2 regions of the Streptomyces sp. NPDC003038 genome follow, and region 2 is predicted to be linked to the other one. Evidence: predicted binding sites of a transcription regulator. Region 2 holds the regulator's gene; the other holds the start of a gene.

Region 1 (14,447 bases), on a different contig from region 2:
GCGCAGCCCGGCGTCCCCCGTACCTCGTACAACCAGGTGCGTACGGTCGGTGAGCGGACGTACGGCGGCCAGCGCGGCCCGGTTCCGCAGCAGCAGCCGCCCTACCAGGCGCAGTACCAGTCCCCCGAGGCGATCCAGGCGGGCGGCTACGGTGTCCCGCCGCAGCAGCAGTCCCCGCAGTCGTACACCCAGCAGATCGTGCCGCCGAGCCACGGCGGTGGCGGCGGGTCCAGCCGCAAGGGCATGCTCATCGCGGCCGTCGCGGTGGTCGCCGCGGTCGTGATCGGGATCGGTGCGGCGCTGGCCTTCGGCGGCAAGGGCGAGGACAAGGGCGGCGACTCCGCGAACGGCGGCCAGAACCAGTCGGCGCCCCCGCAGACCCAGTCCAGCCCGCCCCCGAGCGGCTCCCCGAAGCCGCCGGAGGTCCAGCTGCCGAAGGCGGACTTCGCGGGGGCCGGCATGTCCCTCACGGGCGGTGCCGTCTTGCAGAACACGGTGCCGGGTGCGAAGAGCGCCGGTGGCCAGTACGTGGGCGGTCTGAGCGCGGTCGGCGCGGCGGCGACCTGGACCCTCGACGTCCCCAAGGCGGGCTCGTACAAGCTGAAGATGACCTACGGGGTGCCCGGCAAGGATGCCAGCACCACGCTGACCGTCAACGGCGAGGCGCAGACCCGGCCGATCAACATGAAGAACTTCTCGAAGGCCGCCGAGGGCGACTGGGCCAAGGGCTGGACCAACACGTACTCGATCGTCCAGCTCAAGCAGGGCTCGAACACGATCAGGATCTCGTGCGAGGCCGGCAACCAGTGCGAGGTCAACCTCGACCAGCTCTGGCTGGAACAGGGCTGAGCCAACCCACCGCCAGGCCCTGGTAGTGCAACGGGCTAGCTCGCCGTCACCTTCACCGACCCCCGTACCTCGTCGTAGGTGCGGGGGTCGAACTCTCCCGCCGCAGCGGCGCGGACCGTGGCCGCCGAGAGGGCGACCGCGCGGATCAGGCGGTCCGGCCAGTCCAGGCCCTCCGTGAGGGCGGACAGGAGTCCGGCGACGGCGGAGTCCCCGGCTCCGGTGGGGTTGCCGGACAGGGCGCGCGGCGGGGCCGCCTGCCAGGTGCCCTCGGCGGTGGCGGCCAGCAGCCCGTCCGGGCCGAGTGAGGTGACCACGGCGTGGGCGCCCCGGCGGCGGGCGTCGCGGGTGGCGGGGAGCGGGTCGCGGGAGCCGGTGAGCTCGGCCAGCTCGGCGGCGTTCGGCTTGATCATCTCGGGCCGGGCGGCGATCCCGCGGCGCAGGGCCTCGCCGCTGGTGTCCAGGAGGACGGGGACCCCGGCCGCGCGGGCCGACCGTACGAGCACGGCGTACGCGCCCACCGGCACGCCCGGCGGGAGGCTGCCGCACAGGGCCACCGCGCGGGCGCCGGCCACCAGGGCCTCGTACCGGGAGAGGAACCGCGTCCATTCCGCAGTGGTGATCAGCGGGCCCGGCTCGTTGAACTGCGTGGTGTCGCCCGAGGCCTCGTCGGCGACGGCCAGGGTGCGGCGGGTGGTGCCCGCACAGGGGACCAGGGCGTCCACCACCCCGGGGGACCGCGCCAGCAGGTCCCGTACGACGGAGCCGACCGGGCCGCCCGCGAAGCCCGTCGCCGTCACCTCGTGGCCGAGCGCGGCCAGCACGCGGGCGACGTTGATCCCCTTGCCGCCGGGGCGTTCGGTGACGCCGGTGACCCGGTGCGAGGCGTGCGGGAGCAGCCGCGGCACGCGGTAGGTGACGTCGAGCGCGGTGTTGAGCGTCACGGTCAGGATCATGGGCACCCCCGGTCTCTTGCTGCCGGGATCATGCCAAACGCAGCGCGGCCGGCCCAGTGTCCTGGGCCGACCGCTTCGTCACGTACAGCCGCTTGGCCGTCAGGCGGCCGTGACAGCGGCGGGGCTGACGACCCATTCGCCGCGGCGCATGACGCCCCTGACGTCGAACTCGGCGTCGAGGACGACCAGGTCCGCGTACTTGCCCGGCTCCAGCGAGCCGATCTCGTCGTACAGGCCGATCAGCTTGGCCGGGTTGGCGGAGATCGCCTGGACCACGGACTCCACCGGCAGCTTGTCGAGGGTGACCGAACGCTTGAAGGCGGTGTCCAGGGTGAGGGTGGAACCGGCGATCGAGCCGCCCTCGACGAGCCGGGCCACGCCCTGCTTGACCTCGACCTCCAGCAGGCCGAGGTGGTAGGTCCCGTCGCCGAAGCCGGCCGCGTCCATGGCGTCGGTGATCAGCGCCACGCGGTGCGCGCCCGCGTGGTGGAAGGCCAGCTCCAGCGCCGCCGGGTGCAGGTGGGTGCCGTCGTTGATCAGCTCGACGGTGATCCGCTCGTCCTCCAGCAGCGCGGCGATCGGGCCCGGCTCGCGGTGGGCCAGGCCGGGCATCGCGTTGAAGAGGTGGGTGGCCACGGTGGCGCCCGCGTCGATGGCGGCGCGCGTCTGCTCGTACGTGGCGTCCGTGTGGCCGATCGCGGCGATGACGCCGTGCTCGGTCAGGAGCCGTACGGAGTCCAGGCCGCCCGGCAGCTCGGTGGCGAGGGTGAACATGCGGGCGGCGCCGTGGGCGGCGTCGACCAGCTTGCGGACCTCGGCCGGATCCGGGTCGCGCAGCAGGTCCTCCTTGTGCGCGCCCTTGCGGCAGGGGGAGATGAACGGCCCCTCGAAGTGGATCCCCGCGATCTCGCCCTGCTGGGTCAGTTCGGCGAGCAGCCCGGCGCGCCGGGCCAGCTCGTCCAGGTCGCCGGTGACGGTGGAGGCGATCAGGGTGGTGGTCCCATGCGCGCGGTGCGTGCGTACGCCCTGGAGGACCTCCTCGGCGGTGCCGGAGGTGAAGGAGGCGCCGCCGCCGCCGTGATTGTGCATGTCCACGAAGCCGGGGACGATCCAGTGCCCGGACAGGTCGACGACGTGCGCGCCCTCGTGGGCGCTGCCGGCGATGCGCCGGCCGTCGACGATGACGCGGCCGTTGGCCACGGTTCCGGTGGGCAGCACCACCCTGGCGCCGGAGAGAACAGTGCTGTGCGCGCTTCCGGACATCAGGCAGGTACCTCCGTGGCGAGTAGGTCCCAGGCGAGCAGCCCTGCGCCCAGGCATCCGGCGGTGTCCCCGAGGGCCGCCGGAACGATGTGGGGCAGCCGCTGGAACGTCACGCGCTCCTCCACGGCCGCCCGTAGGGGTGTGAACAAGGTCTCTCCCGCCTCGGCCAGCCCGCCACCGATGATCAGCGTGCGCGGGTCCAGCAGGGTGATGGCGGTGACCAGCCCGTCGGCGAGTGCGCCGACCGCCTCCAGCCACACCTTCCGGGCGCGGGGGTCGCCCGACGCGACGGCCGCGGCGCAGTCGGCGGCGTCCGCCCCGGGGTCCCCGGCGGCGGCCGCCCAGGCGCGGCTGACGGCGGAGGCGGAGGCGAGGGTCTCCAGGCAGCCGCGCTGGCCGCAGCCGCACGCGGGGCCGCCGGGGCGGACCACGATGTGGCCGATCTCGCCCGCGTAGCCGTGGGCGCCGGCCTCGATGCGGCCACCGATGCCGATGGCTCCGGCGATGCCGGTGCCGAGCGGGACGAAGAGGAAGCGGTCGGCGCCCCGGCCGGCGCCGATGCGGCCCTCGGCGAGTCCGCCCGTGCGGACGTCGTGGCCCAGGGCGACCGGGAGGGAGCCGAGGCGTCCGCTGAGCAGGTCGCGCATCGGGACGTCGCGCCAGCCGAGGTTCGCCGCGTAGACGGCGATCCCGTTCGAGGCGTCGACGATGCCGGGGACGGCGACGCCGGCGGCCGAGGCGGCTTCACCGAAGCGCTCGCGGCCCAGGACGAGGAGCTCGGCGGCGAAGGCCAGGATCGTCTCGACGACGGCTTCGGGGCCCCGCTCGCGTCCGGTGGCGCGGCGCGCCTCGTGGAGCAGGGTGCCGTCGGCGGCGACGAGGGCGGCCTTCATCCCGGTGCCGCCCACATCGAGGGCGATGACGTGTTTCACGGGTTTCACAGGAACAGTCTCGCGTGCTCGGCGGGCAAAGGTCTAGTCCATTGAGAGGGATTGTTGAGTGGCCATACAAAATCGGGACCCCGCTCCGGATACGAACCGGACACGGAGCGGATCCCGAACGGATCCCGAGGTGAACGAGCCGCCAAAGTGGTGTAGACCTTACGTGGATCGTACGTACAACAAGGGGTGGAACGAGAACTGTGAAGGGCCGTTACCTGAGCCTGGCCGCGTCCGGCGCCGCACTGTGCCTGACAGCCGTGACGCTGACGGGCTGCGGAGCCCTCGGCGGACTCACCGAGGACAACGAGGTGACCCTGCGGGTCGTGGCGGCCGACTACGGGGACAATCCGCAGAACTCCTCGACGGTCTACTGGAAGGGCCTCGCCGACGGCTTCCAGAAGAACCACCCCGGGATCAAGGTCGAGGTGAGCGTCTACTCCTGGTCGGAGGTCGACGCCAAGGTCGCCGAGATGGTCAAGGCCGGCAAGGCGCCCGACATCGCGCAGATCGGCGCCTACGCCGACTACGCGGCCGCCGGCAAGCTCTACACCGCGGCCGAGCTGCTCTCCGTGAAAACCGAGGCCGACTTCCTCGGGCCGCTCGCGGACGCGGGCAAGGTCGGGCGGATCCAGTACGGGCTGCCCTTCGTGGCCAGCACGCGGCTGCTCTTCTACAACGAGAAGCTGCTGGGCGACGCGGGCGTCCTCCCCAAGGACGCCAAGAACGGCTGGCAGCCCAAGAGCTGGGCGGAGCTGGAAGCCGCCGCGAAGAAGCTCAAGGGCGCGGGCGTGCCGACACCCTTCGCGCTGCCGCTGGGCCGTGAGGAGGCGCAGGCCGAGACGATGATGTGGATGCTCTCGGGCGGTGGCGGCTACACCGACGACGAAGAGGCGTACTCCATCGACTCCGTCGAGAACGTCAAGACGCTGGAGTTCCTGCGCGACAAGATGGTCGGCCAGGGGCTGACCGGACCGGTCGAGCCGGGCAAGCTGGACCGGCAGGCCGCCTTCGAAGCCTTCACGCGGGGCGAGGTCGGCATGCTCAACGGGCACCCGACGCTGCTGAAGCAGGCCGGTGCCAAGGGAGTGAAGTTCGGCATGGTCACCATGCCGACGGCCGACGGGACCGACCACTCGGCGATGGGCGTCGCGGACTGGGTGATGGCCTTCAAGAACGGGCACAAGACGGAGTCCGGGAAGTTCCTGGACTACCTGTACGAGCCGAAGAACGTGACGGCCTTCACGACCATGTACGACCTGCTGCCCGCCACGACCAGCGGTTACCGGGCGATGGAGGCCGGTGCGGGCGGCGCGGGCGGCGCCGCGCCGCAGCTGAAGACCTTCCTGGCGGCGCTGCCGAGCGCCCGGCTGTACCCCGTCGGCAAGAAGTCCTGGGCGGGCGTGAGCGAGAACATCAAGCAGAACATCGGCAAGACCGTGCAGCCGGGCGGACAGCCGGCGAAGGTGCTGGAGGAGATCGCGACGGCGGCGCGGGCGGCGGATCCGAGCTGAGCGGCGCGGAGCCGGGCCGGCTGGGCCGGGGGCCGGGCCGGGTGGCCGGGCGGGGTGGCCCGGGTAGGTGGGCCGGGATGGCCGCGCCGGGCCCGTGTCGGTGGGCGGCGTTAATCTGGCGGTATGACGGACGAGGGGCAGTTGACGGCCACGGAGGCCGCGGTGCTCGCGTACGAGGCCCGCACCTGGCCCGGGCCCGGGGCCAAGGAGCGGGCCATCCGCGAAGGACTGGGGATGCCCCCGGTCCGCTACTACCAACTGCTCAACGCGCTCATGGACGACCCGCGTGCCCTGGCCCACGCGCCGGGCACGGTGAACCGGCTGCGGCGGATCCGCGAGGCCCAGCGTGCCCGGCGGTGACAGCCGCCGGCCGCCGCCGGGGGTGGCCTGCGCCATAGCCGTCGCCCGGCGGGGCCGTTAGGGTCGTCCGTATGGGGAGCCACCCGCACGACTTGCCGACGCCCGTCACCGCAGCCGGGCGCGAGGGCCTCGAAGCCCTCCTCCGAACACCCCGCCGATCCGTGATCGGCCTCGACTTCGACGGCACCCTCGCCGACATCGTCCCGGACCCCGACCAGGCGCGCGCCCACACGGGAGCCGTAACCGCCCTGGCCGCGCTGGCCCCCGAAGTGGCCTCCGTGGCCGTGGTCACCGGCCGGCCGGCCGGCGTGGCCGTCCGCTACGGGGGCTTCGCCGGAGTCCCCGGACTGGAACACCTCGTCGTCCTCGGCCACTACGGGGCCGAGCGGTGGGACGCCGTCACCGGAATCGTCCACGCGCCCGCCGAACACCCCGGTGTGGCGGCCGTACGGGCGGAGCTGCCGGGATTCCTCGACGCGATCGGGGCCTGGCGGGGCACGTGGATCGAGGAGAAGGGCCGGGCACTGGCCGTGCACACGCGCCGCGCCGCCGACCCCGAAGCCGCCTTCGCCGCGCTGCGCGCACCTCTCGCCGAGCTGGCCGCGCGCCACGGGCTGATGGTCGAGCCGGGCCGGGCGGTGCTGGAGCTGAGGCCGCCGGGCATGGACAAGGGCGTCGCCCTGACGGAGTTCCTGGCGGAGCGGGAGGCCGAGGCGGTCCTGTACGCGGGGGACGACCTGGGCGACCTCGCGGCGTTTTCGGCCGTGGAGAAACGGCGGGCGGAGGGACTGCCGGGGCTGCTGGTGTGCAGTGGCTCCGCGGAGGTTCCGGAGCTGGCCGCCCGCGCGGACCTCATCGTGGACGGCCCGGCGGAGGTGGTGCGCCTCCTGGCGGCCCTTGCCGCTGCGCTGCGCGCCTGAACGAGCGCCGCCGCCGCTCCCGGGGCCGCGCCTCAAGCCGCGCCGCGGCCGAGGACCGCGCCCCGGGCGGCGCCTCAGGCTCCGCTGCCGCTGCCGCTGCCGCTGCCGCTGCCGCTGCCGCTGCCGCTGAGGGGCCGGGGCCCAGCCCCGAGCCCCGCGGGGCGGTCCCGCGGGGCTCGGGGTCGCTCAGGGTGACGTGGGCGCGCCGAGGTCGGACAGCTGGGCCGCGAACCACCGTGCCGGCGGCAGGGCCGTCGCCGCCGCGGCCAGGCGCTTCGTGCGCTCCGCCCGCTCCGGCTCCGGCATGGACAGCGCCGCGTGCAGCGCCTGCGCCGTCTCCGTGACGTCGTACGGGTTCACCGTCAGCGCGTCCTCGCGCAGTTCCCCGTACGCCCCCGCCCCGGTGGACAGCACCAGCGCGCACCCCGCCTCCGACACCACCGGGATCTCCTTGGCCACCAGGTTCATCCCGTCCCGCACCGGGTTCACCAGGGCCACGTCGGCCATCCGGTACGCCGCGAGCGAGCGCGTGAAGTCGTCCTTCACCGACACCAGCACCGGCTGCCAGTCCTCCGTGCCGAACTCCGCGTTGATCTCCCGCGCCAGCTCCCGCACCGACTCCGTGTACGCCCGGTACACCGCCAGGTCCTGCCGGGACGGGTACGCGGAGGCCAGGTGCACCACCCTGCCGCGCCACTCGGGGTGCGTGGTCAGCAGCTCCCGGTACGCCCGCAGTCCCCGCAGGATGTTCTTCGACAGCTCCGTGCGGTCCACCCGGACGATCGTCTTGCGGTCCCCGACCTCCGCCCGCAGTTCCGCGAGCTTCTCGTCGACCTCCGGCCGGTGCGCCAGCGCGCGCAGCTCGTCCGCCTCCACGCCGAGCGGGTATTCGGTCACCTCGGTGAACCGGCGTTCCGCGTACCCGCTCCCGTCCGCCTTCATCCTGCGGTGCCACACCCCGCGCTCCGCGTCCCCGGCCGGGAGGGACCCCTCCGCCACGCCGCTCGCGTCGTCCATGTTCGCGCCGGTGATGAAGTTGGCCGCCCACTCCCACGTGTGGAAGCCCAGCCGGTCCGCCCCGAGCATCCCCCACACCAGCTGCCGCCGGATGTCGTCGGGCAGCATGTGCAGGAACTCGCGGGACGCCCACGGCGTGTGCGTGAAGTGGGAGATCCGCAGGTCCGGCCGCAGCTCGCGCAGCGCACCCGGCACCAGCGCCAGGTGGTAGTCCTGCACCAGCACGCAGGCCCCGTCGCCCGCCTCCTGCGCCAAGGCCTCCGCGAAGGCCTGGTTGTAGGCGACGTACGACTCCCACTGCCGCCGGAACGCCGCGTCGAAGGCCGGCTCGCGCGGGATCTCGTACAGGTGGTGGTGGGTGAACCAGAGCACGGAGTTGGCGATGCCGTTGTACGCGTCGTCGTAAACGGTGGGATCGATGTCCAGCATCCGGACGCCCGGCTCGGCGGTGCCCCGGCGGACCGCCTCACGGTCCGCTTCCGAGAGCGCCGCGCAGATCCACACCGCATCGGGCTGCTCCGCGAGGGCCGTGGAGAGGCCCGAGACCAGACCGCCCCCGCCGCGCCGGGCACTGAGCGTGTCGTCGGCGGCGAGAGCGTAAGAGAGCGGGCCGCGATTCGCTGCAACGAGTACCTGAGAAGCCATGCGGCCAACCTAGCCCGGGTCGCTCCCGCTCAAACGTCCCCGGCCACCTCCGAGGGGCACGGGGTGTCCCGGGTCAGGCCACCCGGCGCCGCGCGTACTCGGTGACGCCGAGCATCGGCGGGCGCTCCTCGGTGTCCACCGGGTACGTCCGCGGCACGAACCCGTCCGGTCCCCGCTCGAACTGCGTCAGCTCCGGCCGTACGAGGTGCCCGCGCGACAGTCGCAGCTGCGCGGTCCGGTAGATCGCCGCGGCCATCCGGCCCAGTGCCTGCCCGTCCTGATGGCGGTGGAGCCGTACGCCGACATCCACCTGGGCCAGCGCGTCCAGCCCGACCGTGTGCAGCGCGTCCACCAGCAGGCCCAGCTCGACGCCGTACCCGACGGGGAACGGCAGCCGCTCCAGCAGGGAGCGGCGTACGGCGTACTCGCCGCCCAGCGGCTGCACGAACCCCGCCAGCCGCGGCCAGTGCAGGTTGAGCAGCGGGCGGGCCACCAGCTCCGTGACCCGGCCGCCCTGGCCGGGGGTCTTGCCGGAGGCGAGCCCGTCGAATTCCGTGTCGAGGGGGCGGTCGTACATGGCCTTGACGAACTGCACGTCCGGCTCGGTCAGCAGCGGGCCCACGATTCCGGAGACGAAGGCGGCCGAGAAGTCCCGCAGGTCGGCGTCGACGAAGCAGACGATGTCGCCGGTGGTGACCAGCAGCGAACGCCACAGCACCTCGCCCTTGCCGGGCAGGGCCGGGATGCGCGGAAGGATCTCGTCGCGGTGCACCACCCGGGCGCCGGCCGCGGCGGCCCGCTCCGCGGTCCGGTCGGCGGAACCCGAGTCGATGACGATCAGCTCGTCGACCAGGGGGACCGGAAGTCCCTCCATCAGCTCACGCCGTATCACCTCGACTATGGCGCCGACCGTCGCTTCCTCGTCGAGCGCCGGCAGCACCACGCTGACCGTGGTGCCCGCCGCCCGTTTCCGGTCGAGCAGCTGGGCGAGCGGTCGGTCGGCGGCGGACCAGGAGCGGTCGGCCAGCCAGCGCTCCACCTCTTCCAGCACTCTCAGCACTCCCTGGTTTGGGTCGATATGTGATCCATCTCGCGGTTCGGACGGCTGTCTCAACCGCCCGGGCCTTCGGTTACAGTCTTGAACAACGCGAAGGACCACCGCATGCCGGGGGTCCTCGCGCACAAATGCCCGGGTGCGCCATAGAGCGCGTCGCCCGGTGCCATACCGCTCATCCAGAGGGGCAGAGGGACACGGCCCGTTGAAGCCCCGGCAACCCTCCAGTCGGTTCTCGCGATCACGCACATCAGTGCCAGCAGCGAGGTCCCCGGCTAGGGAAGGTGCCAATTCCGTCTCATGGCGAAGTGCGCCATGGGGAAGATGAGGAGAAAGGGCCTCGCCATCATGGCTGCACAGACTGATTCCACCTCTGTTGACCTCGGACCCGCCACCGGCCTTTCCTGCCGGGAGTGCGCCACCCGCTTCGAGCTCGGCCCCATTTTCGCCTGCTCCGAGTGTTTCGGGCCGCTGGAAGTCGCCTACGACCTGCCGACCGGCGACCCGGAAGCCCTGCGCGCCGCGATCGAGGCCGGCCCCGACAACATCTGGCGTTACGCACCGCTGCTGCCCGTCCCCGCGGACGTGGCCTCCAAGCCGAGCCTGAACCCCGGCTTCACCAAGCTCGTGGACGCGGCCAATCTGGCCAAGGAGCTCGGCTTCACCGGCAAGCTCTACGTCAAGGACGACTCCGGCAACCCGACGCACTCCTTCAAGGACCGCGTCGTGGCCATCGCGGTCGAGGCCGCCCGCGCCTTCGGCTTCACCACCCTGTCCTGCTCCTCCACCGGCAACCTGGCCGGCGCCGTCGGCGCCGCGGCCGCCCGGGCCGGTTTCCGCTCCTGCGTGTTCATCCCGCACGACCTGGAGCAGGGCAAGGTCGTCATGGCCGGTGTGTACGGCGGCGACCTCGTGGGCATCGAGGGCAATTACGACGACGTCAACCGCTTCTGCTCCGAGCTCATCGGGGACCCGCTGGGCGAGGGCTGGGGCTTCGTCAACGTCAACCTGCGCCCGTACTACGGCGAGGGCTCCAAGACCCTCGCGTACGAGATCTGCGAGCAGCTCGGCTGGCAGCTGCCCGACCAGATCGTGATCCCCATCGCGTCTGGCTCGCAGCTGACGAAGATCGACAAGGGTCTGCAGGAGCTCGTCAAGCTCGGCCTCGTCGAGGACAAGCCGTACAAGATCTTCGGCGCCCAGGCCGAGGGCTGCTCCCCGGTGTCGACCGCCTTCAAGGCCGGTCACGACGTGGTCCGCCCGCAGAAGCCGAACACCATCGCCAAGTCGCTGGCGATCGGCAACCCGGCGGACGGCCCGTACGTCCTGGACATCGCCCGCCGCACCGGCGGCTACGTCGAGGACGTCAACGACGAGCAGGTCGTCGAGGCCATCAAGATCCTCGCGCAGACCGAGGGCATCTTCGCCGAGACCGCGGGCGGCGTGACCGTCGGCGTGACGAAGAAGCTCGTCGAGAACGGGCAGCTCGACCCGGCGCTGACCACCGTGATCCTGAACACGGGTGACGGCCTCAAGACCCTGGAGGCGGTGGCCGCGGACAGCGGCCAGAGCGCCACCATCCGCCCGAGCCTGGACGCGTTCCGCGCCGCCGGGCTGGCCTGACCCTCCTCCTGTACACCGGAAAGGCAGTAGCGCCATGAGCGTCAACGTCCGCATCCCCACCATCCTGCGCACCTACACCGGCGGCAAGGCCGAGGTCCCGGCCGAGGGCGCGACCCTCGCCGAGGTCATCCAGTCCCTGGAGCAGAGCCACCCGGGCATCGCCGCGCGCGTCCTGGACGACCAGGGGAAGCTGCGCCGCTTCGTCAACGTGTACGTCAACGACGACGACGTGCGCTTCGAGGGTGGACTGCAGACGGCGACCCCGGACGGCGCGGGCGTCTCGATCATCCCCGCCGTCGCCGGCGGCTGATCCGGTCAGCTGGCACGCGAAAACCGTAATTGCCCCCTCCGCTATAAACGGAGGGGGCAATTCTGCTTGATTGGGCGCGGTAGAGTTGGGGAAGTCCCCTCCGCTGTTCTTGCCCGCCGCATATGAGCGGGCCGCGTCAGGGTCGACATCGGGTCAATGTGCAAGTGCGGTATGAGGCTTTGGCGAGATATGCCGGGCCCGAGTTGCCCTGGAATATGGCAAATTTTCACTCTATTTCAATGTTTCCCCGTGTCCAGAATTCTCGTCGGATTGACCTGTTGCAGACAGCACCGACGCGGATACATTCAGCCTCGGTCGACGCGTTCCGGCGCAAGTTCTGACCCGGGAGCGCGAAGTGCGTTCCTGCGCAAGGGCCAGTAATAGGGGAGTTAGGCATGGCTCAGGGCACCGTCAAGTGGTTCAACGCGGAGAAGGGCTACGGCTTCATCGCGGTCGACGGTGGTGCGGATGTGTTCGTCCACTACAGCGCCATCCAGATGGACGGGTACCGCACCCTTGAAGAGGGTCAGCGGGTCGAGTTCGAGATCTCGCAGGGCCAGAAGGGTCCGCAGGCGGACATGGTCAAGCTCGCACTCGGCTAGCCCGGCGCGCTCGACCGCCGACGCGTACACACGTACACGTACCCACGTCGTACACACGAGGGGCCCACATCCTGGACACGGGATGCGGGCCCCTCGCGCGTCGTGCCCGGTCGGCCCGTGTCCCGCCTGCTTCTTCGCCGCGCGTTGCCCGAAGCCGCTTGCACTCGCGGGGGTCGAGTGCTAATCATTGGCGTTAGCACTCTCCAGGTGAGAGTGCTACTAAAACGAGGACCGGGTCGGTGAGGCCCGCAGGGTCCGGCGGGAAGGAACCGCCGGGCACGCAGGCCGTCCGTCGCGGGCGCGGGCGCGGTCCGGAGCAATCCACCCCTGTCCGGGAGGACCACTTCAGATGGCCAAGATCATTGCGTTCAACGAGGAGGCCCGGCGCGGTCTCGAGCGTGGGATGAACCAGCTCGCCGACGCCGTCAAGGTCACCCTTGGCCCCAAGGGTCGCAACGTCGTCCTTGAGAAGAAGTGGGGCGCCCCCACGATCACCAACGACGGCGTCTCCATCGCCAAGGAGATCGAGCTCGAGGACCCGTACGAGAAGATCGGCGCCGAGCTGGTCAAGGAAGTCGCCAAGAAGACGGACGACGTCGCCGGCGACGGTACGACCACCGCCACCGTGCTGGCCCAGGCACTCGTTCGCGAGGGCCTGCGCAACGTGGCCGCCGGCGCCAACCCGATGGCCCTCAAGCGTGGTATCGAGAAGGCCGTCGAGGCCGTCTCCGCCGCCCTGCTTGCCCAGGCGAAGGATGTCGAGACCAAGGAGCAGATCGCTTCCACGGCCTCCATCTCCGCTGCCGACACCCAGATCGGCGAGCTCATCGCCGAGGCCATGGACAAGGTCGGCAAGGAAGGCGTCATCACCGTCGAGGAGTCCCAGACCTTCGGTCTGGAGCTGGAACTCACCGAGGGTATGCGCTTCGACAAGGGCTACATCTCGGCGTACTTCGCCACCGACATGGAGCGCATGGAGTCGTCGCTCGACGACCCGTACATCCTGATCGTCAACTCCAAGATCGGCTCGGTCAAGGACCTGCTGCCGCTTCTGGAGAAGGTCATGCAGTCCGGCAAGCCGCTGCTGATCATCGCCGAGGACGTCGAGGGCGAGGCCCTCTCGACCCTGGTCGTCAACAAGATCCGCGGCACCTTCAAGTCCGTCGCCGTCAAGGCTCCGGGCTTCGGTGACCGCCGCAAGGCCATGCTCGGCGACATCGCCATCCTCACCGGTGGCACCGTCATCTCCGAGGAGGTCGGCCTCAAGCTGGAGAACGCCGGTCTCGACCTGCTGGGCCGCGCCCGCAAGGTCGTCATCACCAAGGACGAGACCACCATCGTCGACGGTGCCGGTGACAGCGACCAGGTCGCCGGTCGGGTGAACCAGATCCGTGCCGAGATCGAGAACTCCGACTCGGACTACGACCGCGAGAAGCTCCAGGAGCGCCTCGCGAAGCTGGCCGGCGGCGTGGCCGTCATCAAGGCCGGCGCCGCGACCGAGGTGGAGCTCAAGGAGCGCAAGCACCGCATCGAGGACGCCGTTCGCAACGCGAAGGCGGCCGTCGAAGAGGGCATCGTCGCCGGTGGTGGCGTGGCCCTGCTCCAGGCCTCCTCGGTCTTCGAGAAGCTCGACCTGTCGGGTGACGAGGCGACCGGCGCCAACGCCGTGAAGCTCGCCCTGGAGGCTCCGCTCAAGCAGATCGCCGTCAACGGTGGCCTCGAAGGCGGCGTCGTCGTGGAGAAGGTCCGCAACCTGACCGTCGGCTGGGGCCTGAACGCCGCGACCGGCGAGTACGTCGACATGATCGCCGAGGGCATCATCGACCCGGCGAAGGTCACGCGCTCCGCGCTGCAGAACGCCGCGTCGATCGCCGCGCTGTTCCTCACGACCGAGGCCGTCATCGCCGACAAGCCCGAGAAGGCCGGCGCCGGCGCGCCGGGCGGGATGCCGGGCGGTGACATGGACTTCTGATCGGCCCCTGGCTCCGGCCTCTGGTTGATCGGCTGTTCTCGAACGAGGGCGGCACCCCCGCGGGGGTGCCGCCCTCGGGCGTTTTCGCCGGACCGGTCGAGCGGTCCTCAGAGCTGCTTGAGGAAGTACACGTCCTCGTGGCCGCCCGGGAAGCCGGGCACGCGGGCCGTCTCCTCGTAGCCGTGGCGGGCGTAGAAGGCCGGCGCCTGGAAGGTGAAGGAGGAGACCATGATCGTGCGGCAGCCCCGGCGGCGGCCCTCGTCCTCGGCCGCGGCCAGCAGCTTCGCTCCCCAGCCCCCGCCGCGGCTGTCCTCGCGCACCCAGGTCAGCTCGATGCCCGCCCGGTCGCCCCAGCTCCAGCCGCTCAGGCCGGCCACGAGCGAGCCGTCGGCCTCCGTGATCCGTACGGTGAACTCAGATTGGTCGT
Region 2 (14,447 bases):
CGGTGCGCGCGATCGGCAAACTGGCCTCCGCTCCGCGCGGGGCCCGCCCGGGCGACCTGGCCCGGGACCTGGGCATGCCGCCCTGGAAGATCGACCGGGTCCGCCAGCAGATGCGGGGCTGGTCGGCGGACGGCGTCTCCGACGCGCTGCGCGCGGTGGCCGCGGCCGACGCGGGAGTCAAGGGCGGTGGCGACGACCCCGAGTACGCGCTGGAGAAGGCGGTCGTGGCGGTGGCCCGAGCGGCGCGCCCCCAGCGGCGCTAGCCCGCACCGACCCTGCCCGGGTTCGTCCCGGCCGGCTGCCGCCGGGCCCCGTCCCGGTCGCAGCTCTTACCCTGTCCTGGCCCCGACCGCGGCGCCGTCGCCCGGTACCGGCTCGGGCAGACGTGGGCCCCTGCGGCCGGTCCCGCCTCAGATCCGGCCCGGTTGCCGGCTTCGGTGGGCGCGGGGCCGGTCCCGGTCGGGCCGGGGCCTGCGGCGACGCGCGAGGCGGTGGCAGCGAGAAGGCCCCGGCCGCCACCCTGGAGGGGTGGAGGCCGGGGCCTTCGTCGTACTGATGAGGTGCGCCGCACCCGCGTGGCGAACGCAGGCCGCGTGCGGCGCGGTGTGCCGGTCAGGAGCGGAAGAGAGGGCCCGCTGGGTCCTCACCGGCGATTCACATCGAGGGCTCAGCCCTGGAGGGAGGCAACCTTGGAGGCCAGCGCCGACTTCTTGTTGGCGGCGGCGTTCTTGTGGATGACACCCTTCGAGACAGCCTTGTCGAGCGCACGGGAGGCGTCGCGAGTGGCCACAGCGGCCTTCTCGACGTCACCCGCGACGACGGCCTCGCGGGCCTTGCGGATCGCGGTCTTGAGCGAGGACTTGACGGCCTTGTTACGCAGGCGCGCCTTCTCGTTCGTCTTGTTCCGCTTGATCTGGGACTTGATGTTCGCCACGAAAGAGCCTTTGCAGGTTCAGAGTTTGATCTTCGGATTGTGTCCCTCCCCCAGACTCAGTCCGGGGGGACCCCCGACTGAGAGGGCATACGAGACACAGCTGCCCAGGCTACCAGGCACGCTCCGGGCGGCCCAAACCGAGCGCACTGCCCCGTCCATGGGACCATGGGAGTCTGCGTACAGATCCGACATCGCGCCGACGACAGCGGCGGGAGGCGGACTTTCGCTCAGACCGACGCTTCGCCAACGCTTCCGACTGCGACCCGAGAATCAGGACACTGCGTGCCCGCGATCCCCAGCCACGTGCCCGAGCCGAGCCGTACCGACCCGGCGCTGATCCGCAACTTCTGCATCATCGCGCACATCGACCACGGCAAGTCGACCCTTGCCGACCGGATGCTCCAGCTCACCGGTGTGGTCGACCAGCGGCAGATGCGCGCCCAGTACCTCGACCGCATGGACATCGAGCGTGAGCGCGGCATCACCATCAAGTCCCAGGCGGTCCGGCTGCCCTGGGCGCCCAGGACGGGCGAGGACCAGGGCAGCACCCACATCCTCAACATGATCGACACCCCCGGGCACGTCGACTTCACCTACGAGGTCTCCCGGTCGCTGGCCGCCTGCGAGGGCACGGTCCTCCTGGTGGACGCCGCCCAGGGCATCGAGGCGCAGACCCTCGCCAACCTGTACCTGGCGATGGAGAAAGACCTCGCGATCGTCCCGGTCCTGAACAAGATCGACCTGCCGGCCGCCCAGCCGGAGAAGTTCGCGGAGGAGCTCGCGAACCTGGTCGGCTGCCAGCCCGAGGACGTCCTGCGGGTCTCCGCGAAGACCGGTCTCGGCGTGGACGCGCTGCTCGACAAGATCGTCGCCACGGTCCCGGCCCCGGTCGGCCCCAAGGACGCCCCGGCCCGCGCGATGATCTTCGACTCGGTCTACGACTCGTACCGCGGTGTCGTGACCTACGTCCGTGTCGTCGACGGCCAGCTCAACAAGCGCGAGCGCATCCGGATGATGTCCACCGGCGCCACGCACGAGCTGCTGGAGATCGGTGTCTCCTCCCCGGAGATGACCCCGGCCGACGGCATCGGCGTCGGTGAGGTGGGCTACATCATCACCGGCGTGAAGGACGTCCGGCAGTCCAAGGTCGGTGACACCATCACCAGCCTGCACGGCGGCGCGACCGAGGCGCTCGGCGGCTACAAGGACCCGAAGCCGATGGTCTTCTCGGGCCTGTACCCGCTCGACGGCTCGGACTACCCGGACCTGCGCGAGGCCCTGGACAAGCTGCAGCTCAACGACGCCGCGCTCGTCTACGAGCCGGAGACCTCGGCGGCGCTCGGCTTCGGCTTCCGCGTCGGCTTCCTCGGCCTGCTGCACCTGGACGTGGTCCGCGAGCGCCTGGAGCGCGAATTCGGCCTCGACCTGATCGCCACCGCCCCCAACGTGGTCTACCGCGTGGTCCTGGAGGACGGCAAGGAGGTCACGGTCACCAACCCGAGCGAGTTCCCCGAGGGCAAGATCTCGGACGTGTTCGAGCCGGTCGTCCGGGCCACCGTGCTCGCGCCGACCGAGTTCATCGGCGCGATCATGGAGCTGTGCCAGAACCGTCGCGGCACCCTCCTCGGCATGGACTACCTCTCCGAGGACCGCGTCGAGATCCGCTACACCCTCCCGCTCGCCGAGATCGTCTTCGACTTCTTCGACCAGCTGAAGTCCAAGACGCGCGGATACGCCTCCCTCGACTACGAGCCCACCGGCGAGCAGGCCTCCAGCCTGGTCAAGGTCGACATCCTGCTGCACGGCGACAAGGTCGACGCCTTCTCCGCCGTCACGCACAAGGACGCCGCCTACGCCTACGGTGTGCGCCTCGTCGCCAAGCTGCGCGAGCTCATCCCGCGGCAGGCCTTCGAGGTGCCGATCCAGGCTGCCGTCGGCTCGCGGGTCATCGCCCGCGAGACCATCCGCGCCATCCGCAAGGACGTCCTCGCCAAGTGCTACGGCGGTGACATCTCCCGTAAGCGGAAGCTGCTGGAGAAGCAGAAGGAAGGCAAGAAGCGGATGAAGATGGTCGGCTCGGTGGAGGTCCCGCAGGAGGCGTTCATCGCAGTCCTCTCCAGCGACGAGTCCAGCGCCAAGAAGAAGTAGCGCTGTGTGAGCCTCCAGTGAGAAGTGCGTGAGGCGCCGCGAGGGCGTTGTACGCGAAGCAGGCCCCCGCGCATCGGCGCGGGGGCTTGTTTCGTTATGAATCGGCCGCTCGCTGGCTCTTACGTACCAGGCGGTCGGCCCCTAGTCTGATCACTGCTCGATGGTTACTCGCCAGTTACAAGCCCTGAGTCAGCGCACCGGAGCATGAGCCGTGCACGACAGGCCCAGCCCGCGTGGTCCCGGAGGACGTCCGTGAGCGACACACAGACCTTGATCGAGAACCGCCCGCCCACCGTGGCGGCACTCTTCCTTGAGCGCGTCGCCGCCACGCCGAATGCGGAGGCGTACCGGTTCCCGGTGCCCGCCGCCGGCGGCGAGGGCGCTCCCGACGACTGGAAGTCGCTCAGCTGGGGACAGGCGGCCGAGCGGGTCTTCGCCATCGCCGCCGGGCTGACCGACCTCGGCCTGCAAGCGGAGGACCGCGTCGCGCTCGCTTCCAACACCCGGGTCGAGTGGATCCTCGCCGACCTCGGCGTGATGTGCGCGGGCGCCGCGACCACCACCGTCTACCCGAGCACCAACGCGGAGGAGTCGGCGTACATCCTCGCGGACTCGGCCAGCCGGGTCCTGATCGCCGAGGACGCGACGCAGCTGGCGAAGGCCCGCGCACACCGCGCCGACCTTCCCGAGCTGGCGCACGTCGTCGTCATGAACACCGCCGACGCGGTGTCCGCCGAGGGCGACCCGGAGGGCTGGGTGCTCTCCCTCGCCGACCTGGAGAAGCGCGGTACGGAGTACCTCGCCAAGCACCCCGGGGCGGTGAAGGAGCGGATCTCGGCCATCACCGCCGACCAGCTCGCCACCCTCATCTACACCTCCGGCACCACCGGCCGTCCCAAGGGGGTGCGGCTGCGGCACGACAGCTGGTCGTACATGGCCAAGGCGACGGTGGCCACCGGCCTGATCAACGCGGACGACGTTCAGTACCTGTGGCTGCCGCTGGCCCACGTCTTCGGCAAGGTGCTGACCTCCGGCCAGATCGAGGTCGGTCACGTCACCGCCGTGGACGGCCGCATCGACAAGATCATCGAGAACCTGCCGATCGTCCAGCCGACGTACATGGCGGCCGTTCCGCGCATCTTCGAGAAGGTCTACAACGGGGTCGCGGCCAAGGCCCGGGCCGCCGGCGGCGCCAAGTACAAGATCTTCCAGTGGGCCGCGGGCGTCGCCCGCGAGTACGCCAAGGTCACCCAGGACAACTTCCGGCGCACCGGCAACGCCACGGCGCCCTTCGGCCTCACCACCAAGCACAAGATCGCCGACGCGCTCGTCTACTCCAAGCTCCGCGACGCCTTCGGCGGCAACCTGCGCGCCGCCGTCTCCGGCTCCGCCGCCCTGGCGCCCGACATCGGCTACTTCTTCGCCGGCGCCGGCATCCACATCCTGGAGGGCTACGGCCTGACGGAGTCCAGCGCGGCCTCCTTCGTCAACCCGGGCGAGGCCTACCGCACCGGCACCGTCGGCAAGCCGCTCCCCGGCACCGAGGTCCGGATCGCCGACGACGGCGAGATCCTGCTGCGCGGCCCCGGCATCATGCAGGGCTACCACGGCCTGCCCGAGAAGACCGCCGAGGTCCTGGAGCCGGACGGCTGGCTGCACACCGGTGACATCGGCGAACTCTCCGCCGACGGCTACCTGCGCATCACCGACCGCAAGAAGGACCTGATCAAGACCTCCAACGGGAAGTACGTCGCCCCGGCCGAGATCGAGGGACGGTTCAAGGCGATCTGCCCGTACGTGTCGAGCATCGTGGTGCACGGCGCGGACCGGAACTTCTGCTCGGCGCTGATCGCGCTGGACGGGCCGGCGATCCTGGGCTGGGCCGCCGAGCACGGGCTGGAGGGCAAGACGTACGCGGAGGTCGTGGCGGCGCCGGAGACCGTCCGGCTCATCGAGACGTACGTGCAGACCCTGAACGAGGGCCTGCAGAAGTGGCAGACGGTGAAGAAGTTCCGGCTGCTGCCGCGGGACCTGGACGTCGAGCACGGCGACCTCACGCCGAGCCTGAAGCTGAAGCGGCCCGTGGTCGAGCGGGAGTTCAAGTACCTGATCGACGAGATGTACGAGGGATCCCTGGAGGCCTAGCGCCTGCCGCCGGCCGGGCGGGGCGGGCAGCCGGGCCCGTCCCCGCCGTGTCCCTGCCGTGTCCCCGCCCCGCCGTATCCCCGGGGTGTCCCCGCAGGCGGAGGGCCCGGGGACCCGGCGGGTGCGGGACAATGGGTGCATGCCTTCCGCACTGCCCGACGGTGAACCCATGCCCGAAGACGGCTCGCTGCCGTCGCATGCCCTGGCGGGTGCCGACGAGCGGCCGCTCGGCTTCTACCTGCACGTCCCGTACTGCGCCACGCGCTGCGGGTACTGCGACTTCAACACCTACACGGCGACCGAGCTGCGCGGTACCGGCGGCGTGCTCGCCTCGCGCGAGAACTACGCCGACACCCTGATCGACGAGGTGCGGCTGGCGCGCAAGGTGCTGGGCGACGACCCGAGGGCCGTGCGCACCGTCTTCGTGGGCGGGGGCACGCCGACGCTGCTGCCCGCAGGGGACCTCGTACGGATGCTCGCGGCGATCCGGGACGAATTCGGCCTGGCGGACGATGCCGAGATCACGACGGAGGCCAATCCGGAGTCGGTGGACCCGCGGTACCTGGCCGAGCTGCGCGCCGGCGGCTTCAACCGCGTCTCCTTCGGCATGCAGAGCGCTAAGCAGCACGTCCTGAAGGTGCTGGACCGCACGCACACGCCGGGTCGCCCGGAGGCGTGCGTCGCGGAGGCACGGGCGGCGGGCTTCGATCACGTCAACCTGGACCTGATCTACGGGACCCCGGGCGAGACCGACGAGGACTGGCGGGCCTCGCTCTCGGCGGCGCTGGGGGCCGGTCCGGACCACATAAGCGCGTACGCCCTGATCGTCGAGGAGGGCACCCAGCTGGCCCGGCGGATCCGCCGGGGCGAGGTCCCGATGACGGACGACGACGTGCACGCCGACCGGTACCTGATCGCCGACTCGGTGATGGCGCAGGCCGGGTACTCCTGGTACGAGGTGTCGAACTGGGCCACCTCGGAGGCCGGGCGCTGCCTGCACAACGAGCTGTACTGGCGCGGAGCCGACTGGTGGGGCGCGGGGCCGGGCGCGCACTCGCACGTGGGCGGGGTGCGGTGGTGGAACGTGAAGCACCCGGGCGCGTATGCCGCCGCGCTGGCGCAGGGGCGTTCTCCCGGCGCCGGGAGGGAACTCCTGTCGGAGGAGGACCGGCGGGTGGAGCGGATCCTGCTGGAGCTGCGCCTGGTGGACGGCGTGCCGCTGTCGTTGCTCGCGCCGGCCGGTCTCGCCGCGGCGGGGCGTGCCCTCGGGGACGGGCTGCTGGAGGCGGGGCCGTACGCCGCCGGGCGGGCCGTGCTGACCCTGCGGGGGCGGTTGCTGGCCGACGCGGTGGTCCGCGACCTGGTGGACTAGCCCCTGCGGGCCGGCTGCTGGGGGCACTGCCCCCAGACCCCCGCGCCTCAAACGCCGGCGGGGCTGGGTGTGCGCCTCAAACGTTGGCGGGGCTGGGTGTGCGGGGCTGGGTGTGCGCCCCGCTGGGTGTGTGCCTCAGACGTCGGCGGGGCTGGATGTGACGTGGTCGATCAAGTGTTCCACCGCGCCCAGCAGGGTCGGTTCCAGGTCCCGGTACGAGGTCACCCGCGACAGGATGTGCTGCCAGGCGGCTCCCGTGTGGTCCGGCCAGCCCAGGGCCCGGCAGACGCCCGTCTTCCAGTCCTGGCCGCGCGGGATCACCGGCCATGCCGCGATGCCCAGCGCCGACGGCTTCACCGCCTGCCACACGTCCACGTACGGGTGGCCCACGATCAGGACGTCCGGCGAGATCACCGACGCCGCGATACGGGACTCCTTCGAGCCCGGCACCAAGTGGTCCACCAGGATCCCCAGGCGGGCGTCCGGCGCCGGGGCGAAGTCCGCCACGATGGCCGGGAGGTCGTCGATGCCCTCCAGGTACTCCACCACCACGCCCTCGATCCGCAGGTCGTCACCCCAGACCCGCTCCACCAGCTCGGCGTCGTGGCGGCCCTCGACGTAGATCCGGCCCGCGCGCGCCACCCGCGCCCTGGCGCCCGGGACGGCGATCGAGCCGGAGGCCGTACGGGCCGCGGCCTCCGGTCCGCGCGGCGGGCGGGTCAGCGTCACCACCGCCCCGTCCAGCAGGAACCCCCGCGGCTCCATCGGGAAGACCCGCCGCTTGCCGAAGCGGTCCTCCAGGGTCACCGTGCCCGCCTCGCAGGCCACCACCGCGCCGCAGAAGTCCGTACCCGCCACCTCGACCACGAGGTCGGGTTCCGCCGCCACCTCGGGTACGGCCTTGGGGCGCTTCCACTGCGGGGTCAGGTCGGGGGAGTACTCGCGCATCCGGCCGACAGTAGGAGAGCCGGCCCGCTCACGCCTCCGACACGCCGAAACGGGCCGCGAGTGTGGCGCGTTGCGCACGCACGAAGGCCGCCGGGACCACCGCTCCGTGACCCGGCACGTACAGCGCGTCGTCGCCGCCCAGCGACAGCAGCCGGTCCAGAGCGGCGGGCCACTGCCCGGGCACCGCGTCCCGCCCCGCCTGCGGTTCCCCGGACTCCTCGACCAGGTCCCCGCAGAAGACCACCTCCCGCTCACCCGGCACGAAGACGGCCAGGTCGTGCCCGGTGTGGCCCGGCCCCACATTGGCCAGGAGCACCTGCACCCCGCCCAGCTCCAGCGTCCACTCGCCCGACACCGGATGCCGGGGCAGCACGAGCATTTCCACGGCTTCGGCCGCCTCCGGCTCCGCCAGCCCGTGCCGTACCGCGGAGTCCCGCAGCGCGTCCCGGTCGGCCGCCAGCAGCGAGTCCAGGCCGACCGCCGCGTACACCTCGGCCCCGGAAAAGGCGGCAGCACCCAGCACATGGTCGAAATGTCCGTGCGTGAATGCGATATGGGTCACGCGCCGCCCGGTCAGCCGCTCCGCCTCGGCCCGGATCTGCGCCCCTTCCCGCAGGCACGAGCCGGGATCGATCAGGAGGACCGATTCGTCCCCCACCACCAGCCCCACAGTGCAGTCCCACACCGGCAGGCGGCGTCGGCCGGCCCGTCCGGTCAGCCGTTCCCAGCCCGCCTCTTCCCAACGCACGTCCATGCGGCGACGCTACCTTGGCGGGCCTCCCTTGCTAGGGGCGTACCGCCCGGCCGTACACTGAGCGGGGGATCGCTGGCACTCGAACGCTCAGAGTGCCAACGAAGCCGAAGGACCGCCGACGAAAACCCGCACACAGGTGGAGGTGCCGCGCGATGCTCAGCGAACGCAGACTCGAAGTGCTGCGCGCCATCGTCCAGGACTACGTCGGGACGGAGGAGCCGGTCGGCTCCAAGGCGCTCACCGAGCGGCACCGGCTCGGCGTCTCGCCCGCCACCGTGCGCAACGACATGGCCGTGCTGGAGGAGGAGGGCTACATCGCCCAGCCCCACACCAGCGCCGGCCGGATCCCCACCGACAAGGGCTACCGCCTCTTCGTCGACAAGCTGGCGGGGGTCAAACCGCTGTCGTCGCCCGAGCGCCGGGCCATCCAGAACTTCCTCGACGGCGCCGTCGACCTCGATGACGTGGTCGGCCGTACGGTGCGGCTGCTCGCGCAGCTCACCCGGCAGGTCGCGGTCGTCCAGTACCCCTCGCTGACGCGTTCCACCGTGCGCCACGTCGAGCTGCTGTCGCTGGCCCCGGCCCGGCTGATGCTCGTACTGATCACGGACACGGGGCGCGTCGAGCAGCGGCTGATCGACTGCCCGAGCCCCTTCGGGGAGACCTCGCTCGCGGACCTGCGGGCGCGGCTCAACAGCCGGGTCGTCGGCCGCCGTTTCACCGATGTGCCCCCGCTCGTCCAGGACCTCCCCGAATCCTTCGAGGCGGAGGACCGCGGCACCGTCTCCACGGTGCTCGCGACGCTCCTCGAAACCCTGGTCGAGGAAGCCGAAGAGCGGCTGATGATCGGCGGTACCGCCAATCTCACCCGCTTCGGACACGATTTTCCCCTGACGATCAGGCCGGTGCTCGAAGCGCTGGAGGAGCAGGTCGTGCTCCTCAAGCTGCTCGGCGAGGCCAATGAGTCGGGCATGGCCGTACGGATCGGGCATGAGAACGCCTACGAGGGGCTGAACTCCACGTCGGTCGTCTCGGTCGGTTACGGTTCGGGCGGCGAAACAGTCGCCAAACTCGGCGTGGTCGGACCGACACGCATGGACTACCCCGGAACGATGGGAGCGGTACGCGCAGTGGCACGTTACGTCGGACAGATCCTGGCGGAGTCGTAAGTGGCCACGGACTACTACGCCGTTCTCGGCGTGCGCCGCGACGCATCGCAGGACGAGATCAAGAAGGCCTTCCGCCGCCTCGCGCGTGAACTTCACCCGGATGTGAATCCGGATCCGAAGACGCAGGAGCGTTTCAAGGAGATCAACGCGGCGTACGAGGTGCTCTCGGACCCGCAGAAGAAGCAGGTCTACGACCTCGGCGGCGACCCGCTGTCCTCCGGCGGCGGCGCCGGCGGCGGAGCGGGTGGCTTCGGAGCGGGTGGCTTCGGCAACTTCTCCGACATCATGGACGCCTTCTTCGGCCAGGCCTCGCAGCGCGGCCCGCGCTCGCGGACCCGGCGCGGCCAGGACGCCATGATCCGCCTCGACCTGGAACTGGACGAGGCGGCCTTCGGGACGACCAAGGACATCCAGGTCGACACGGCCATCGTCTGCACCACCTGCTCCGGTGAGGGTGCCGCTCCCGGCACCGCGGCGCAGACGTGTGACATGTGCCGTGGCCGCGGTGAGGTCTCGCAGGTCACCCGGTCCTTCCTGGGCCAGGTCATGACCTCGCGCCCCTGCCCGCAGTGCCAGGGCTTCGGCACCGTGGTCCCGACCCCGTGCCCCGAGTGCGCGGGCGACGGCCGGGTCCGCTCCCGCCGCAGCCTCACGGTCAAGATCCCGGCCGGTGTCGAGAACGGCACCCGGATCCAGCTCGCGGGCGAAGGTGAGGTCGGCCCCGGCGGCGGCCCCGCCGGCGACCTGTACGTGGAGATCCACGAGCTGCCGCACCCGACCTTCCAGCGCCGCGGGGACGACCTGCACTGCACGGTGACCATCCCGATGACGGCGGCCTCCCTGGGCACCAAGTGCCCGCTGGAGACGCTGGACGGCATGGAGGAGATCGACATCCGGCCCGGCACCCAGTCCGGCCAGTCGATCCCGCTGCACGGGCGCGGCGTCACCCACCTCCGCGGTGGCGGGCGCGGTGACCTGATCGTCCACGTCGAGGTCACCACTCCGAGCAAGCTGGACGCCCAGCAGGAGGACCTGCTGCGCCAGCTCGCGAAGCTGCGCGGTGAGGAGCGGCCCCTGGGCCAGTTCGCGCCGGGGCAGCAGGGTCTGTTCAGCCGCCTGAAGGACGCGTTCAACGGCCGCTGACCGGCCCGCGATCACCCGTACGAGCCCGGCCCGGGGACGCCCCGGACCGGGCTCGACGCATGGGCCCCGGCCGCGCCCGGAAGCGGACTATGCCAGGCGAATGCCATGATTCGGCCCCGTGAGCGGGACATGGCACGATGCAGTCCATGTCCTCCGCACCGAACGGTCTGTCCCCGTACCCGATCGTGCAGGCTCCCATGGCGGGCGGCGCCTCCTGTCCGCCGCTCGCCGCCGCGGTGTGCGAGGCGGGCGGACTGGGCTTCCTCGCCGGGGGCTACAAGACCGCCGACGGCATGTACCAGGAGATCAAGCGGTTGCGCGCGCTCACCCGCCGCCCCTTCGGCGTGAACCTCTTCATGCCGCAGACCGGTTACGTCGACCCGGCCGCCGTCGAGGCGTACCGCGGGCAGCTGGCCGGCGAGGCGAGCTGGTACGACGTCTCCCTCGCCGCCGACGACATCATCGGCACCTGCGACGACGGCTACGACGCCAAGCTCGCCATCCTCGCCGAGGACCCGGTCCCGGTCGTCTCCTTCACCTTCGGCTGCCCCACGCCCGAGGCGCTCGCCCGCCTGCGCAAGGCCGGTACGTACACCGTCGTCACCGTGACCTCCGTCGACGAGGCCCGGGCGGTGCAGGACGCGGGCGCCGACGCGGTCTGCGTCCAGGGTGTGGAGGCGGGCGGCCACCAGGGCACCCACCGCGACGACCCGCAGGCCGACGGCACGGCGTCCATCGGGCTGCTCGCACTCGTGGCCCAGGTACGCGAGACCGTGGCCCTCCCGATCATCGCGGCGGGCGGTCTGATGCGGGGATCCCAGATCGCGGCGCTGCTGGCCGCGGGCGCGGAGGCGGCGCAGCTCGGCACGGCCTTCCTGGCCTGCCCGGAGTCGGGGGCGGACCCGCTGCACAAGAAGGCGCTGACGGACCCGCTGTTCGTCCGCACGGAACTGACCAGGGCCTTCTCCGGGCGGCCGGCACGAGGCCTGGTGAACCGCTTCATGCGGGAGCACGGGCCGTACGCCCCGGCCGCGTACCCGCAGGTCCACCATCTGACCTCGGGTCTGCGCAAGGCGGCCGCCGCGGCCGGGGACCCGCAGGGGATGGCGCTGTGGGCGGGCCAGGGGCACCGGCTGGCGCGGACGCTCCCGGCGGGGGAGCTGGTCGAGGTGCTGGCGGCGGAACTGGCCCAGGCGCAGAGCGCGTTGCAAGGAATGCAGATGAGGAGTGCGTCATGACCGCCCCCGTGTTCGTGGTCGAAGAGGTCCCCTCGGGGCCGGAGTTCGTCCTGGACGGCCCCGAGGGCCGGCACGCGGTGTCCGTAAAGCGGCTGAACCCGGGTGAGGCGCTGGTCCTGACGGACGGCCGGGGCGCCTGGGCGGACGCGGTGGTGAAGTCGGCGGAGGGCAAGGACCGCCTGACCGTGTCGGTGTCCTCGACCGGGCGGGAACCGGAAGCCCCGGTCCGCATCACGGTGGTACAGGCGCTCCCCAAGGGGGACCGCGGAGAGCTGGCCGTCGAGACGATGACCGAGACGGGCGTGGACGCGATCGTGCCGTGGCAGGCTTCGCGCTGCATCACGCAGTGGCGCGGCGACCGCGGAGCGAAGTCCCTGGCCAAGTGGCGGGCCACGGCCCGGGAGGCGGGAAAGCAGTCCCGCCGGGTCCGCTTCCCGGAGGTGGCCGAGGCCATGTCCACGAAGCAGGTGGCCGCGCTGCTGGCCCACGCCGACCTGGCGATGGTCCTCCACGAGGACCGCGACACCCCGTCGCAGGCCCTGGCCACCGCCGCACTCCCGGCCGCGGGCTCCATCGTGCTGGTGGTCGGCCCGGAGGGCGGCGTCTCCCCGGAGGAGCTCACCGTCTTCGCCGCGGCGGGCGCCCACCCGTACCGGCTGGGGGCGTCGGTGCTCCGGACCTCCACGGCCGGCACCGCCGCGGTGGCGGTCCTGCTGGCGCGGACGGGGCGTTGGTCCTGAGCAGGCGCTGGTCCTGAGCGGGCGTCGGTCTGAGCGGGCGGCGGTCTGAGCGGGGGCGCACGCTGACCGGCGCGCGGCCGGGCGCCGCCTCCCGACCGGCCCCGGGGTGGATACGATGCCCGGACCGATCACCGTCACGGGAGGCGAAGCAATGGCCGGGGAACCGCAGGCCGACTGCCTGTTCTGCAAGATCGTCACAGGGGAAGTCCCGGCGACCGTGGTCCGCGAGAGCGAGACGACCGTCGCCTTCCGGGACATCAACCCGCAGGCGCCCACGCACGTGCTCATCATCCCCAAGGCCCACTACCCCGACGCCGCCACGCTCGCCGCCGCCGAGCCCACCATCGCCGCCGACGTGCTGCGCGAGGCCGGGCAGATCGCCGCGGACGAGGACGTGGACGGCCACGGCTACCGGATCGTGTTCAACACCGGCGCCGGCGCCGGCCAGACCGTCTTCCACGCCCACGCGCACGTCCTCGGCGGCCGCGGCCTCCAGTGGCCCCCCGGATAGCCGTGTCCGCACGCGAGTTCGTGGTGCTGGGCACCGCCAGCCAGGTCCCCACCCGCCACCGCAACCACAACGGCTACCTGCTGCGCTGGGACGGCGAGGGCATCCTCTTCGACCCGGGCGAGGGCACCCAGCGCCAGATGCTGCGCGCGGGTGTGGCCGCGCACGACATCAACCGGATCTGCGTCACCCACTTCCACGGCGACCACAGCCTCGGCCTCGCCGGGGTGATCCAGCGCATCAACCTCGACCAGGTCCCGCACCCCGTCACCGCGCACTACCCGGCCTCGGGGCAGAAGTACTTCGACCGGCTCCGTTACGCCACCGCCTACCGCGAGACCGTGCCGCTGCGCGAGGAACCGGTGGCCGGCGACGGGACGCTGGCGCGCGGGGCGTCGTACGTGCTGGAGGCTCGGCTCCTCTCCCACCCGGTGGAGTCCTTCGGCTACCGGCTGACCGAGCCCGACGGGCGGCGCATGGTGCCAGAACTGCTCGCGCGGCACGGGATCAAGGGCCCGGACGTGGGCCGGATCCAGCGCGAGGGCCGGCTGGGCGACGTCACGCTGGAGCAGGTCAGCGAGCACAAGCCCGGGCAGCGGTTCGCCTTCGTCATGGACACCCGGCTCTGCCCCGGGGCGATCGCGCTCGCGGAGGGCTGCGACATGCTGGTGATCGAGTCGACCTTCCTCGACGAAGAGGAGCGGCTGGCCACCGACCACGGCCACCTCACCGCCGGCCAGGCGGCCCGGGTGGCGCGGGACGCGGGCGTACGGCACCTGGTGCTGACGCACTTCTCGCAGCGTTACACCGACCCGACGGCGTTCGAACGCCAGGCGCGCGCGGCGGGCTTCGGGGGCGAGCTCACGATCGCGGTGGACCTGGTACGGGTGCCCTTGCCCAAGCGGGGCTAGGCAAGGGCCAGGCCGGGCGGGGGAGGTCGCGGCGCGACCCGGCGCGGGCCCGCCCGCGGGGATTCGCGGGCGGGTGGTGGCGCCCCGGAGCCCCCAGGGCCCGAGCGGCGGCGGTCAGCGTGTCGCGGGTGATGTGCGACACACTGGGTTTGTTCCCGCGCCCAACGGGCAGGGCCGGCAGTTTCCGCTGAGGACCTGCCGGCAGAAACGACCCTTCCCCTCACCGATCCGCACACGACACAACGGGGAGTACACCGTGACCAGTCGGGAGAGCTTCACGAGTCGCTCAGCAGCAGTGGACCCGCTCGGTCCGCTGCGCGACCCGCAGGAACCGGGCTGCGACGTCTTCCTGACCGGAACGGTCTTCCTCGACATCATCTTCACGGGCCTCGACTCGGCTCCGGTACGCGGCACGGAGTCCTGGGCGCGCGGCATGG

The links. Region 2 encodes HrcA, which represses chaperone genes, less so after heat shock. Its sites were predicted from a motif close to TTNGCACTCNGNNNNNCNGAGTGCNAA; they were not measured.
Region 1: a site for HrcA is predicted at 12,206-12,232, ahead of groL (chaperonin GroEL). Genes of this name have one in related genera too.

What each region holds. Positions count from the first base shown of each region.
Region 1 covers NZ_JBEXNN010000005.1:200,974-215,420, reverse strand. The annotation lists gene ABZX75_RS09185 (CBM35 domain-containing protein) at 1-849, shown strand, start outside; gene ABZX75_RS09180 (1-phosphofructokinase family hexose kinase) at 885-1,802, opposite strand; gene nagA (N-acetylglucosamine-6-phosphate deacetylase) at 1,902-3,065, opposite strand; gene ABZX75_RS09170 (ROK family protein) at 3,065-3,997, opposite strand; gene ABZX75_RS09165 (extracellular solute-binding protein) at 4,207-5,517, shown strand; gene ABZX75_RS09160 (DUF3263 domain-containing protein) at 5,641-5,877, shown strand; gene otsB (trehalose-phosphatase) at 5,949-6,797, shown strand; gene ABZX75_RS09150 (trehalose-6-phosphate synthase) at 6,984-8,459, opposite strand; gene ABZX75_RS09145 (glucosyl-3-phosphoglycerate synthase) at 8,533-9,510, opposite strand; SAM riboswitch class I at 9,686-9,844, shown strand; gene thrC (threonine synthase) at 9,838-11,136, shown strand; gene ABZX75_RS09135 (MoaD/ThiS family protein) at 11,171-11,446, shown strand; gene ABZX75_RS09130 (cold-shock protein) at 11,842-12,048, shown strand; gene groL (chaperonin GroEL) at 12,398-14,020, shown strand; gene ABZX75_RS09120 (GNAT family N-acetyltransferase) at 14,128-14,447, opposite strand, start outside.
Region 2 covers NZ_JBEXNN010000001.1:375,172-389,618, reverse strand. The annotation lists gene holA (DNA polymerase III subunit delta) at 1-263, shown strand, start outside; gene rpsT (30S ribosomal protein S20) at 668-934, opposite strand; gene lepA (translation elongation factor 4) at 1,217-3,082, shown strand; gene ABZX75_RS01820 (long-chain fatty acid--CoA ligase) at 3,335-5,227, shown strand; gene hemW (radical SAM family heme chaperone HemW) at 5,367-6,599, shown strand; gene ABZX75_RS01810 (DUF3097 domain-containing protein) at 6,735-7,547, opposite strand; gene ABZX75_RS01805 (MBL fold metallo-hydrolase) at 7,576-8,301, opposite strand; gene hrcA (heat-inducible transcriptional repressor HrcA) at 8,454-9,470, shown strand; gene dnaJ (molecular chaperone DnaJ) at 9,471-10,613, shown strand; gene ABZX75_RS01790 (nitronate monooxygenase) at 10,760-11,851, shown strand; gene ABZX75_RS01785 (16S rRNA (uracil(1498)-N(3))-methyltransferase) at 11,848-12,591, shown strand; gene ABZX75_RS01780 (histidine triad nucleotide-binding protein) at 12,743-13,102, shown strand; gene ABZX75_RS01775 (ribonuclease Z) at 13,105-14,010, shown strand; gene ABZX75_RS01770 (PfkB family carbohydrate kinase) at 14,267-14,447, shown strand, end outside.